3 regions of the Bradyrhizobium sp. LA6.1 genome follow, and region 2 is predicted to be linked to each of the others. Evidence: predicted binding sites of a transcription regulator. Region 2 holds the regulator's gene; each other region holds the start of a gene.

Region 1 (3,276 bases), on a different contig from region 2:
CGCCAGCGGCAGCCCGGACGAGAAGCCGAGGAACAGCACGATCAGCACCCGCGGTTGCAGGTACACGGCCAAGCCGTCGCGCCAGGAGCTAGGGGCCGTGTCGGGGCTGGCAGGGGAGGTCGCGTCGGGTGCGGTCATGGGGAGGTGTTAGCAGATTCTGGGGGCCACAAGTGAGGCGTCGTCGCCCGGCTTGACCGGGCGACCCAGTATCCCAGAGGCCGGAATTATGGAGGACCCGCGATCCCCGAATAGAGATCGTTCCAATCCGGATTGTCTTTCTCGATCAGCGCGATCTTCCAGTCGCGCTTCCACTTCTTCAGTCGTTTCTCCCGTTTGATCGCATTCTCGGGATCATCGAACTGCTCGAAATAGACTAGCTTCACGACGCCGTAGTCCTTCGTGAAGCTCTCGACCAACTGCAATTTGTGTTCGGCTACGCGGCGGATGAGGTCATTTGTCACGCCAATGTAGAGCGTGCCACCAATCTTGCTGGCTAGGATGTACACGTAGTAGCAGCGTGCGCCCATCTGCCGTCTCTGGGATACTGGGTCGCCCGGTCAAGCCGGGCGACGACAGTGTGCCTCAAAACTCACTCCCCCGCCTGGAGCTTCCTCGGGAACAGCTCCGCGGCTCCTGCCGCCACCAGATGCGGCCCCTCCGGCGCGTCGGTCTTGCTGAAATCGAGCTCCTCGATTCGCCCCGCGCGCTTCTCGATCTTGTCGGCGGAGATCAGCACCTGCCGCACGTCCTCGTTGGCGTCGGCAAAATGCTTCTGCAATTTCAGCACGCGGTCGCGCAGGCGTCCCAAATCGTCGCCGAGCTTGATCACCTCGGTGCGGATCTGGTCGGCGGCGTCGCGCATGCGCGCGTCCTTCATGATCTGCTGCATCACCTGGATCGCGAGCATCAGCAGCGAAGGCGACACCAGCACGACACGGGCGCGATAGGCCTTCTGGATCACGTCGTCGAAACCGTCATGGATCTCGGCATAGACCGATTCCGACGGCACGAACATCAGCGCCATCTCTTGGGTCTCGCCGGCGACGAGATATTTGTCGGCGATGTCGCTGACATGCTTCATGACGTCGCCGCGCAGCCGCTGCGTGGCGATGCGCTTCTCCTCGTCGGTGCGGGCGTCGTGCAGCGCGGTCATCGCCTCCAGCGGAAATTTTGCGTCGATGCAGAGCGGGCGCTGGTCGGGCAGGAACACCACGCAATCCGGCCGCTTTCCCGTCGAGAGCGTGAACTGGAACTCGTAGGCGCCCTTCGGCAAGCCGTCCTGGACGATCGCCTCCATCCGCGCCTGGCCGAAGGCGCCGCGCGACTGCTTGTTGGCGAGCACGTCGCGCAGGGTTGTCACCTGCGTGGTGAGGTCGGTCAGGTTCTTGTGCGCGTTGTCGATGATGCCGAGCCGCTCGTGCAGGGCGCGCAGGCTCTCCATGGTGTTGCGGGTCGAGTGTTCCATCGACTGGCCGACCCGATGGGTCACCGAATCCAGCCGCTCGTTGACCGCGCGCGCCATGTCGGCCTGGCGGCCGGCCAGCGCCTGGGTCATGGCGTCGGCTCGGCCGGCAGCTTCGCTCTGGGCGTGCAGCACCTGGCTGAGGCGCTCCTCGAGCTCGTCCGCGCGGATGGCATTGGCCATGGCGAGTTCCGCGCCGCGCCGCCCGGATCGCGCGATCACGACCGCGATCACCACCAGCAGGATGACGACGAGGGCGCCGAAGCCGATCAACGCATCGATCGTGCGGACCGGCCAGTCGCCAGCCAGGAAAATGATCTCGTTCATGGCGGCCCTTGTAGCCGATTCGACACCCTCCGCGAACGAATAGCGAACGCTTATGGTTAATAGCCCCCTAATTTTTATGGTTAACGAAACCTGAAGTTTTATGGTTAGCGGAGGGTTAACGGAGTTCCTCGCCGCATTGACCGCATCCGGCATGCGGCTTAAATCGCGGCCATGGCCCTCAGAGAAATCATCATCCTGCCCGACAAGCAGCTGCGTCTGGTCTCCAAGCCGATCGAGAAGGTCACGACGGAGATCCGCAAGCTTGCTGACGACATGTTCGAGACCATGTACGACGCGCCCGGCATCGGGCTCGCGGCGATCCAGATCGCGCAGCCCTTGCGGCTGATCACCATGGACCTCGCCAAGCCTGACCCGGACGGCGAGACCAAGCCGGAGCCGCGTGTCTTCATCAACCCTGAAATTATCGCCTCCTCCGAGGATCTGTCGGTCTACGAGGAAGGCTGCCTCTCGATCCCCGAATATTACGAGGAGGTCGAAAGGCCTGCGAAGGTGCGCGTGCGCTTCACCGACCTCGACGGCAAGGTGCACGAGGAGGACGCCGAAGGCCTCTACGCCACCTGCATCCAGCACGAGATCGACCATCTCAACGGCGTGCTGTTCGTCGACTATCTGTCAAAACTCAAGCGCGACCGCGTGATCAAGAAGTTCGAGAAAGCCGCCAAGCGGGCGGAGTAGCCACGTCCTCCGCCGTCATGCCCGGCCTCGTGCCGGGCATCCACGTTCTTTGCCGCCGCGAGCAGCGAGAACGTGGATGGCCGGGACAAGCCCGGCCATGACGAGTAACTTGCTCGTTTCCGAGGATTGTCTCGCCACATGCCCCTCCGCCTGATCTTCATGGGCACGCCCGATTTCTCCGTGCCGACGCTCCTCGAGCTGGTCTCGCACGGCCACGAGATCGCGGCGGTCTATACCCGCGCGCCCAAGCCCGGCGGGCGGCGCGGCCTTCAACTGCAGCCGACCCCGGTCGAGGAAGCCGCGCGAAAGCTCGGCGTGCCCGTGCTGACGCCGAAGTCGTTGAAGACGCCCGAGGCGCTCGACGAGTTTCGCGCCTTCGATGCCGATGCCGCCGTCGTCGTCGCCTATGGCATGATCCTGCCGCAGGCGATCCTCGATGCGCCGAAGCTCGGCTGTTACAATCTGCACGCTTCGCTGCTGCCGCGCTGGCGCGGCGCCGCGCCGATCAACCGCGCGATCATGGAAGGCGACGCCGAGAGCGGCGTCATGGTGATGAAGATGGATGTCGGGCTCGACACCGGCGACGTCGCCATGGCCGAGCGTCTTGCGATCACGGACAACATGACCGCGGTCGATCTGCATGACCGTCTCTCCCGGCTCGGTGCCGATCTGATGGTGCGCGCGATGGCCGCGCTTGCCCGAGGCGGGCTCCAGCTCAAGAAGCAGAGCGAGGATGGCGTCACCTACGCCGCCAAGATCGACAAGGCCGAAGCGCGGATCGACTGGACCAG
Region 2 (3,276 bases):
CTAAACGCGGACAACCCTTCGCCGTAGAGGCCGCCGCCGAATTTCCAGCCGCATGCGCGTGCGGTCAGGCACCCAGAGTTCAACGACGCGAATGAAGGTCTTCATCGAACGTGCCCGCGGTCTCAAGCCGCACCAAGCATCGGCCATTTGGCTGCGGAACGGACGTTCAAAATTCAGGCAGGACAGCGCAAACTTCGTGCGGTGGGAGACGCCACGGCTTGGTCCGCCCGATGGAGTTTCGCGGGACACAAACGACACCATCTCGCCGGCCTCGGCCGGCGATGGCGATTTCAATCCTGGCCCGACCTGCCGGCCGGGAATGGCTGCATCAGCCGATCGGCAGGCGGGTGATGGTTGTCCGGCTGTCGGTGATGGTCTGCGGCTTGTGCTCGCGCTCGCCGAGCGGCTGGGTCACCGGTAGCTGCAGCACGGTCGCGCGCTGGCCTTCGACCAGCTGCGTCACCAGCACGGATTTGCCGTCGGGGAATTCGATCGCATCATGATGGCGATCGGGAATGTGCGGATCGATCTTGCCGAACTTGCCGACGCGCGAATTGACGGTGCGCGTCCAGATCCAGCGATTGTCGTAGCGGACGTTGTCGGCGAACGCGAGCTCCGTCCCCGGGAGCAGGCAGACCGCGACGGTCGGATCGGCCGCGGAGGCAAAGCCGCGCGTCGAGGTGCCGCGGAAGGTTGTCGTGACGATCGTCTCGCCGACTTCGGCGGGACGCGACGCGACGGCATGCAGGCTGTAGTCACACATCGGGTGCTCCTCATGCAGGGATAGCGACCCACGTCTCTTAATCGAGGCGCAGGCCTCTATCAGAGTGGAAATACCAAACGTTCTGCCGGGTTGTAGGCAAATCTACGGCTCGCCGCCGCAGGCCGCAATCACATTAACTTTCCCGAATCCACCAGGAACAAAGCCCGCCCCTTTGCATTCTGCAGGCGCGTGTCAGCGCCCCGCAGGCGCCGACCAGCCGGAATATTGCCAGCCCGGCCGCGACGGTTGGTCGACGGCGTCGAGGGCCTTGCGGACTTGCTCGCTCATGGCGGTATCCTTGCGGACATGGGGCCGCGATTGCGCGGCCAAGGCTTGCACGGCCAAGGCTTGCACGGCCAAGGCTTGTACGTCCAAGGCTTGCGACGCTGATGCTGCGATCAGCGCCACAGCAAGTGTGCTCAGAACGATCCGGCGGATGACTTCTCCTCGAACCTGAAGGCCGCGAAGCAGGGCTGCTTCGTGCGGCGTGCCGAGGATTTACCGCTGGAGGAGGGGCCGGATAATCTGCGCGAAACCAGAAAGACTATCCAGCGGAAGCGGACAATCGTCCGCTCCAATCTCGGATCGGCGATGCCGATCGAAAGCGCGCGGGGCGCCAAATAACCGATACCGGCACGTCCGGTATCAATACTTCCGGTACAGCCCGATCAGCTTGCCCTGGATCTTCACCCGGTTGGGCGGCAGAATGCGGACCTCATAGGCCGCATTGGCGGGCTCGAGCGCGATCGAGGCGCCGCGGCGGCGGAAGCGCTTCAGCGTCGCCTCCTCGTCGTCGATCAGCGCCACCACGATATCGCCGGTATCGGCGCTCTCGTTGCGCTGGATCAGCGCCATGTCGCCGTCGAGAATGCCGGCCTCGACCATGGAATCGCCGCGCACTTCGAGCGCGTAATGTTCGCCCGAGCCGAGCATGTCAGGCGGTACGCTGATGGTGTGGCTGCGGGTCTGCAAGGCCTCGATCGGCGTACCGGCCGCGATGCGGCCCATCACGGGGACCGCGACGGGGCGCTCGCCCTCGTCCGCCGGCGGGCTCGAAGTCGTGCGGACCTTGCCGAGATTGCCTTCGATGACGCTCGGCGTGAAGCCGCGACGGCTGCCGGCGGCGGCCTGAAGCTCGGGCAGCTTGATCACCTCGATGGCGCGGGCGCGGTTGGGCAAGCGCCGGATGAAGCCGCGCTCCTCGAGCGCGGTGATCAGGCGATGGATGCCCGATTTCGAGCGCAGGTCGAGCGCGTCCTTCATCTCGTCGAAGGAGGGCGGCACGCCGCTTTCCTTCAGCCGTTCGCTGATGAACCGCAGGAGCTCGTATTGTTTGCGCGTTAACATCTCGACCAAAATCCCCCGGTTGATGTCGTTCGATTCCGAGACGCTGAATTCAGCAGTAAGCCGCTACATTCTCGAAACAAATCATGAACGGACACTATATGTTCGATACATGTTCCGCAACTGCTTAATTTACCGTGAACGCGACAAAGTTCGCGGAACGCACGCGAACGAAGCAATCAGACGGGCAGTCGCAAGACCTCGCAAGGCGTGCCGGCTTGGGCCTTCGGCGCGAATGGCGCGCGCACGAGAAGTGCCTGTGCCGCAGCGAGATTCGCAAGCAGCGAGGAATCCTGGTGATTGACGGGGAGGGCGAGGAGCGTGCCGTCGTCGCGCAGCTCGAGGCGTGCGCGCAGATAATCCTCGCGCTGGTCATTGGCGCCGACATCGCGGCCCAGCACCGCGCGTTCGCGGCGGTGATGAATCATCGAACGGCCCGAAAGCGCGCGAATCAACGGCACCATGAACAGGAAGCCGCAAACATAGGATGACACCGGATTGCCGGGCAGGCCGATCACGCGCATCGCGCCGAGCCGCCCGTTCATCATCGGCTTGCCCGGCCGCATCGCGATCTTCCAGAACGCCATCGAGATACCTTCGTCCCTCAGCGCCTGCTGGACCAGATCGTGGTCCCCGACCGACGCGCCGCCGGTCGTGATCAGGATGTCGGCGCCGCTCTCCCGCGCGCGGCCGATGCCGGCCGTGGTCGCCTCAAGCGTATCGGCGGCCACGCCGAGGTCGATGGTATCGGCGCCCTCGCTGCGGGCGAGCGCGTGCAGGGCGTAGCCGTTGGAATAGACGATCTGGCCGTGGCCCGGCGTCGTACCCGGCATCACCAGCTCGTCGCCGGTGGCGAGGATCGCGACCTTCGGGCGTCGCCGGACTGGCAGTTGCGGGTAATTCATGCCGGCGGCGAGCGCGAGGTCGCGCTCGGTGAGCCGGGCCCCTTTGCGCAGCAGCACGTCGCCTTCCGAGAAGTCGACGCCGGCGGGGCGGATGTGCCGCCCCGTTACGGCGGCTTCCTTGATGGTGACGCGCTTGCCGTCCGCAATCGTGTCCTCCTGGATCACGACCGCATCAGCGCCATCGGGAACGACACCGCCGGTGAAGATACGCACGGCCTCGCCGGCGCCGACCGATCCCGCAAACGGGCGGCCCGCCGCGACCTC
Region 3 (3,276 bases), on a different contig from region 2:
GGTGGACTTGTCCCGAATCATGGGCGGGATCGTGCGCAAGCGGCCCGGCCGGCGCAACCGGGAACCCCGGACAATTCCCGTTATTCAGACCAGCCGCCTACTCCGCCAGATGCACCCGCCGGTCCTCACCGACCTCGATGCCGGGCGCGACCACGACTTCCCAGGGATGGCCGTCGGGGTCGGCGAAATAGCCGGAATAACCGCCGTAGTCGGTCTCATGCGCCGCTTTCAGCAGCGCCGCGCCCTTGCCGACGGCGAAGGCCAGAACCGCATCGACCTCGCCGCGCGTGGCGCAGTTCCAGGCGAGCGTCATGCCGCGGAAGGTCGCGGGCCTCGGATTGTCCGGCAACTTGGCGTCGGCCGCGAGTTTGTCCCAGTGAAACAGGGCCAGCACCGGACCACCGGTATCGTAGAAGGCGACGGCCTCGCCGGTCGCCTTCAGCCGACGCGAGAAGCCGAGCGCGTCATAGAAGGCGATGCTGGCACGAATGTCGCTCACACCCAGTGTGATGACCGTGAGCCGCGGCACCGGCGCGGTAAGTTCCTGGCTCATGCTACGCCTCTTCCGTTTCCCGATCAGAACAGGCTGAGCTGATCGCCGTTCCGCTTCGGCCTCGCAAAGTGATCCGTCGTCAGCTTGGAGCGCCGCTTGTTCAGCCCAAGCCTGTCGCAGGCGATCTCGAAGCGGCGGCCGATGGTCCAGGCCATCGGTCCGGTGCCCTTCATCCGCTCGCCCCATTTCGCGTCGTAATCGCGGCCGCCGCGCATGTCGCGGATCAGGGTGAAGACGTGGCGGTAGCGGTCTGGATAATTGGCCATCAGCCATTCGCGGAAGAGATCGCGAACCTCCAGCGGCAGCCGCAACAGCACGTAGGAGGCTTCCTTGACGCCGGCATGGGCGGCGGCATCGAGAATGCGCTCGATCTCGGAATCGTTCAGCGCGGGGATCACGGGCGCGACCATCACGGTGGTCGGAATACCCGCGTCCGAAAGCTGCTTCAGCGCCTCCAGCCGCTTCGGCGGCGTCGATGCGCGCGGCTCCATGGTGCGAGCCAGCTTTGGATCGAGCGAGGTGACGGAAATTCCGACCTTGGCGAGATTGCGCTTGGCCATCCGCGCGAGAATGTCGATGTCGCGCGTGACCAGCGCCGACTTGGTGACGATGCCGACGGGGTGGCCGGCGCGCTCCAGCACTTCGAGAATGCCGCGCATGATCTTACGCTCGCGCTCGATCGGCTGATACGGATCGGTGTTGGTCCCGATCGCGATCATCCGCGGCTCGTAGCCGGTCGCGGCCAGCTCCTTCTCGAGCAGCGCCGGCGCATCGGGCTTGGCAAACAGCTTTGACTCGAAGTCGAGCCCCGGCGACAGGCCGAGATAGGCGTGCGTCGGCCGCGCGAAGCAATAGACACAGCCGTGCTCGCAGCCGCGATACGGATTGATCGAGCGGTCGAAGCCAATATCGGGGGATTCGTTGCGGGTGATCACCTTGCGCGAGGTATCGACGCCGACGGTGGTCTTGAACGGCGGCAGCTCCTCCAGGCTCTGCCAGCCATCGTCGAAGGCGACGCGGGCCTCGGCCTCGAAGCGGCCGCTGGCATTGGACTGGGCGCCCCGCCCTCGCCTGCGCTGTTTGTCGATGGCGACCGCCAGTTCGGGAAAATCAGAGTCCGCACCCGCCGGCTCGGAGGGCGCCGTGACCGGCGGGTGCTTGAGAGCATGAGAGGATGCTGGACTCATGAAGCCAAGATAGCACGCAAAAGGAACAAATCAAGAACACAAACAAAAAACTCAAAAACAACCCCATGCACAGTAGCCGCCCAAATTTCGGGCGCGGTCCCTTGACCTCACGCAACACACCCGTCGCGGCGATCCTGTTCGATGCCGGACAGGGATCAATCGCACCGGAACAAAGTTGGTGTCGATCGCTGGGTGAAGGTCAGCAGGAACATGACAAATCAACGACAATCGGCCTCAGGGAGCAGCGAGCTCGATCTGCTCGATCGCTATTGGCGCGCCGCGAACTACCTCTCCGTCGGGCAAATCTATCTGCTCGACAATCCGCTGCTGCGCGAGCCGTTGCGGCCGGAGCACATCAAGCCGCGCTTGCTCGGCCATTGGGGCACGACGCCCGGTTTGAACTTCATTTACGCCCATCTCAACCGCGTCATCCGCGCGCTCGATGTCAACGTGCTCTATATCTGCGGTCCCGGCCATGGCGGCCCGGGCATGGTGGCCAACACCTATCTCGAAGGCAGCTACAGCGAGATCTATCCTGACGTCGCGCGCGATACAGACGGATTGCGAAAACTTTTCAGGCAGTTCTCCTTCCCCGGCGGCATTCCGAGCCACGCGGCGCCGGAAACGCCAGGCTCGATCCACGAAGGCGGCGAACTCGGCTACGCGCTGGTGCATGCCTATGGCGCCGCATTCGACAATCCCGACCTGATCGTCGCCTGCGTCGTCGGCGATGGCGAGGCGGAAACCGGCCCGCTCGCGGCGTCCTGGCACTCGAACAAGTTCCTCAATCCCGCCCATGACGGCGCTGTGCTGCCGATCCTGCACCTCAATGGCTACAAGATCGCGAACCCGACCGTGCTCGGACGGATGCGCGACGCGGAGATCCGCGACCTGTTCCGCGGGTTCGGCCACGAGCCGCTGTTCGTCGAGGGCGACGATCCCGAATTGATGCACCAGGCCATGGCGGATGCGCTCGACGTCGCGCTCGCCAGCATCCGCTCGATCCAGCAGCATGCCCGCGACGGCCGCAAGAGCGTCGAGCGGCCGCGCTGGCCGATGATCGTGCTGCGCAGCCCGAAGGGCTGGACCGGCCCGAAGGAGGTCGACGGCAAGAAGGTCGAGGGCTTTTGGCGCGCGCATCAGGTTCCCGTTGCGAGCTGTCGCGAGAACCCGGCGCATCTGAAAATCCTCGAAGACTGGATGCGCAGCTACGAGCCCGAGAAGCTGTTCGACGGCAGCGGCGCGCTCATTCCCGAGCTCCAGGCGCTGGCGCCCGACGGTAACAGGCGCATGGGCGCCAATCCGCACGCCAATGGCGGCCTGCTGAAGAAGGAGCTGAAGCTGCCGGACTTCCGCAGTTTTGCGTTGGACGTGCCGCAGCCCGGCGGCGTCACCGGCGAAGCAACGCGCGAGCTCGGCAAATTCCTGCGCGACGTCATCCGCCTCAACGCAGAAACGCGCAACTTCCGCATCATGGGTCCGGACGAGACCGCGTCAAACCGGCTCGATGCCGTGTTCGAGGCGACCGAACGGGTC

Evidence for each region. Region 2 encodes LexA, which represses DNA repair genes until DNA is damaged. Its sites were predicted from a motif close to TGTTCNNNNTGTGTTCNG; they were not measured.
Region 1: a site for LexA is predicted at 1,821-1,838, ahead of ABIB99_RS25000 (DNA recombination protein RmuC). Genes of this name have one in related genera too.
Region 3: a site for LexA is predicted at 1,762-1,779, ahead of ABIB99_RS30520 (PA0069 family radical SAM protein). Genes of this name have one in related genera too.

The regions. Positions count from the first base shown of each region.
Region 1 is NZ_JBEPQK010000010.1:245,496-248,771, reverse strand. It holds gene ABIB99_RS25010 (AmpG family muropeptide MFS transporter) at 1-138, opposite strand, end outside; gene ABIB99_RS25005 (GIY-YIG nuclease family protein) at 225-527, opposite strand; gene ABIB99_RS25000 (DNA recombination protein RmuC) at 590-1,789, opposite strand; gene def (peptide deformylase) at 1,961-2,485, shown strand; gene fmt (methionyl-tRNA formyltransferase) at 2,624-3,276, shown strand, end outside.
Region 2 is NZ_JBEPQK010000003.1:141,982-145,257, forward strand. It holds gene ABIB99_RS07820 (hypothetical protein) at 329-763, opposite strand; gene lexA (transcriptional repressor LexA) at 1,409-2,110, opposite strand; gene ABIB99_RS07830 (molybdopterin molybdotransferase MoeA) at 2,287-3,276, opposite strand, start outside.
Region 3 is NZ_JBEPQK010000015.1:63,891-67,166, forward strand. It holds gene rnhB (ribonuclease HII) at 1-21, opposite strand, end outside; gene ABIB99_RS30515 (VOC family protein) at 98-553, opposite strand; gene ABIB99_RS30520 (PA0069 family radical SAM protein) at 577-1,740, opposite strand; gene ABIB99_RS30525 (phosphoketolase family protein) at 1,951-3,276, shown strand, end outside.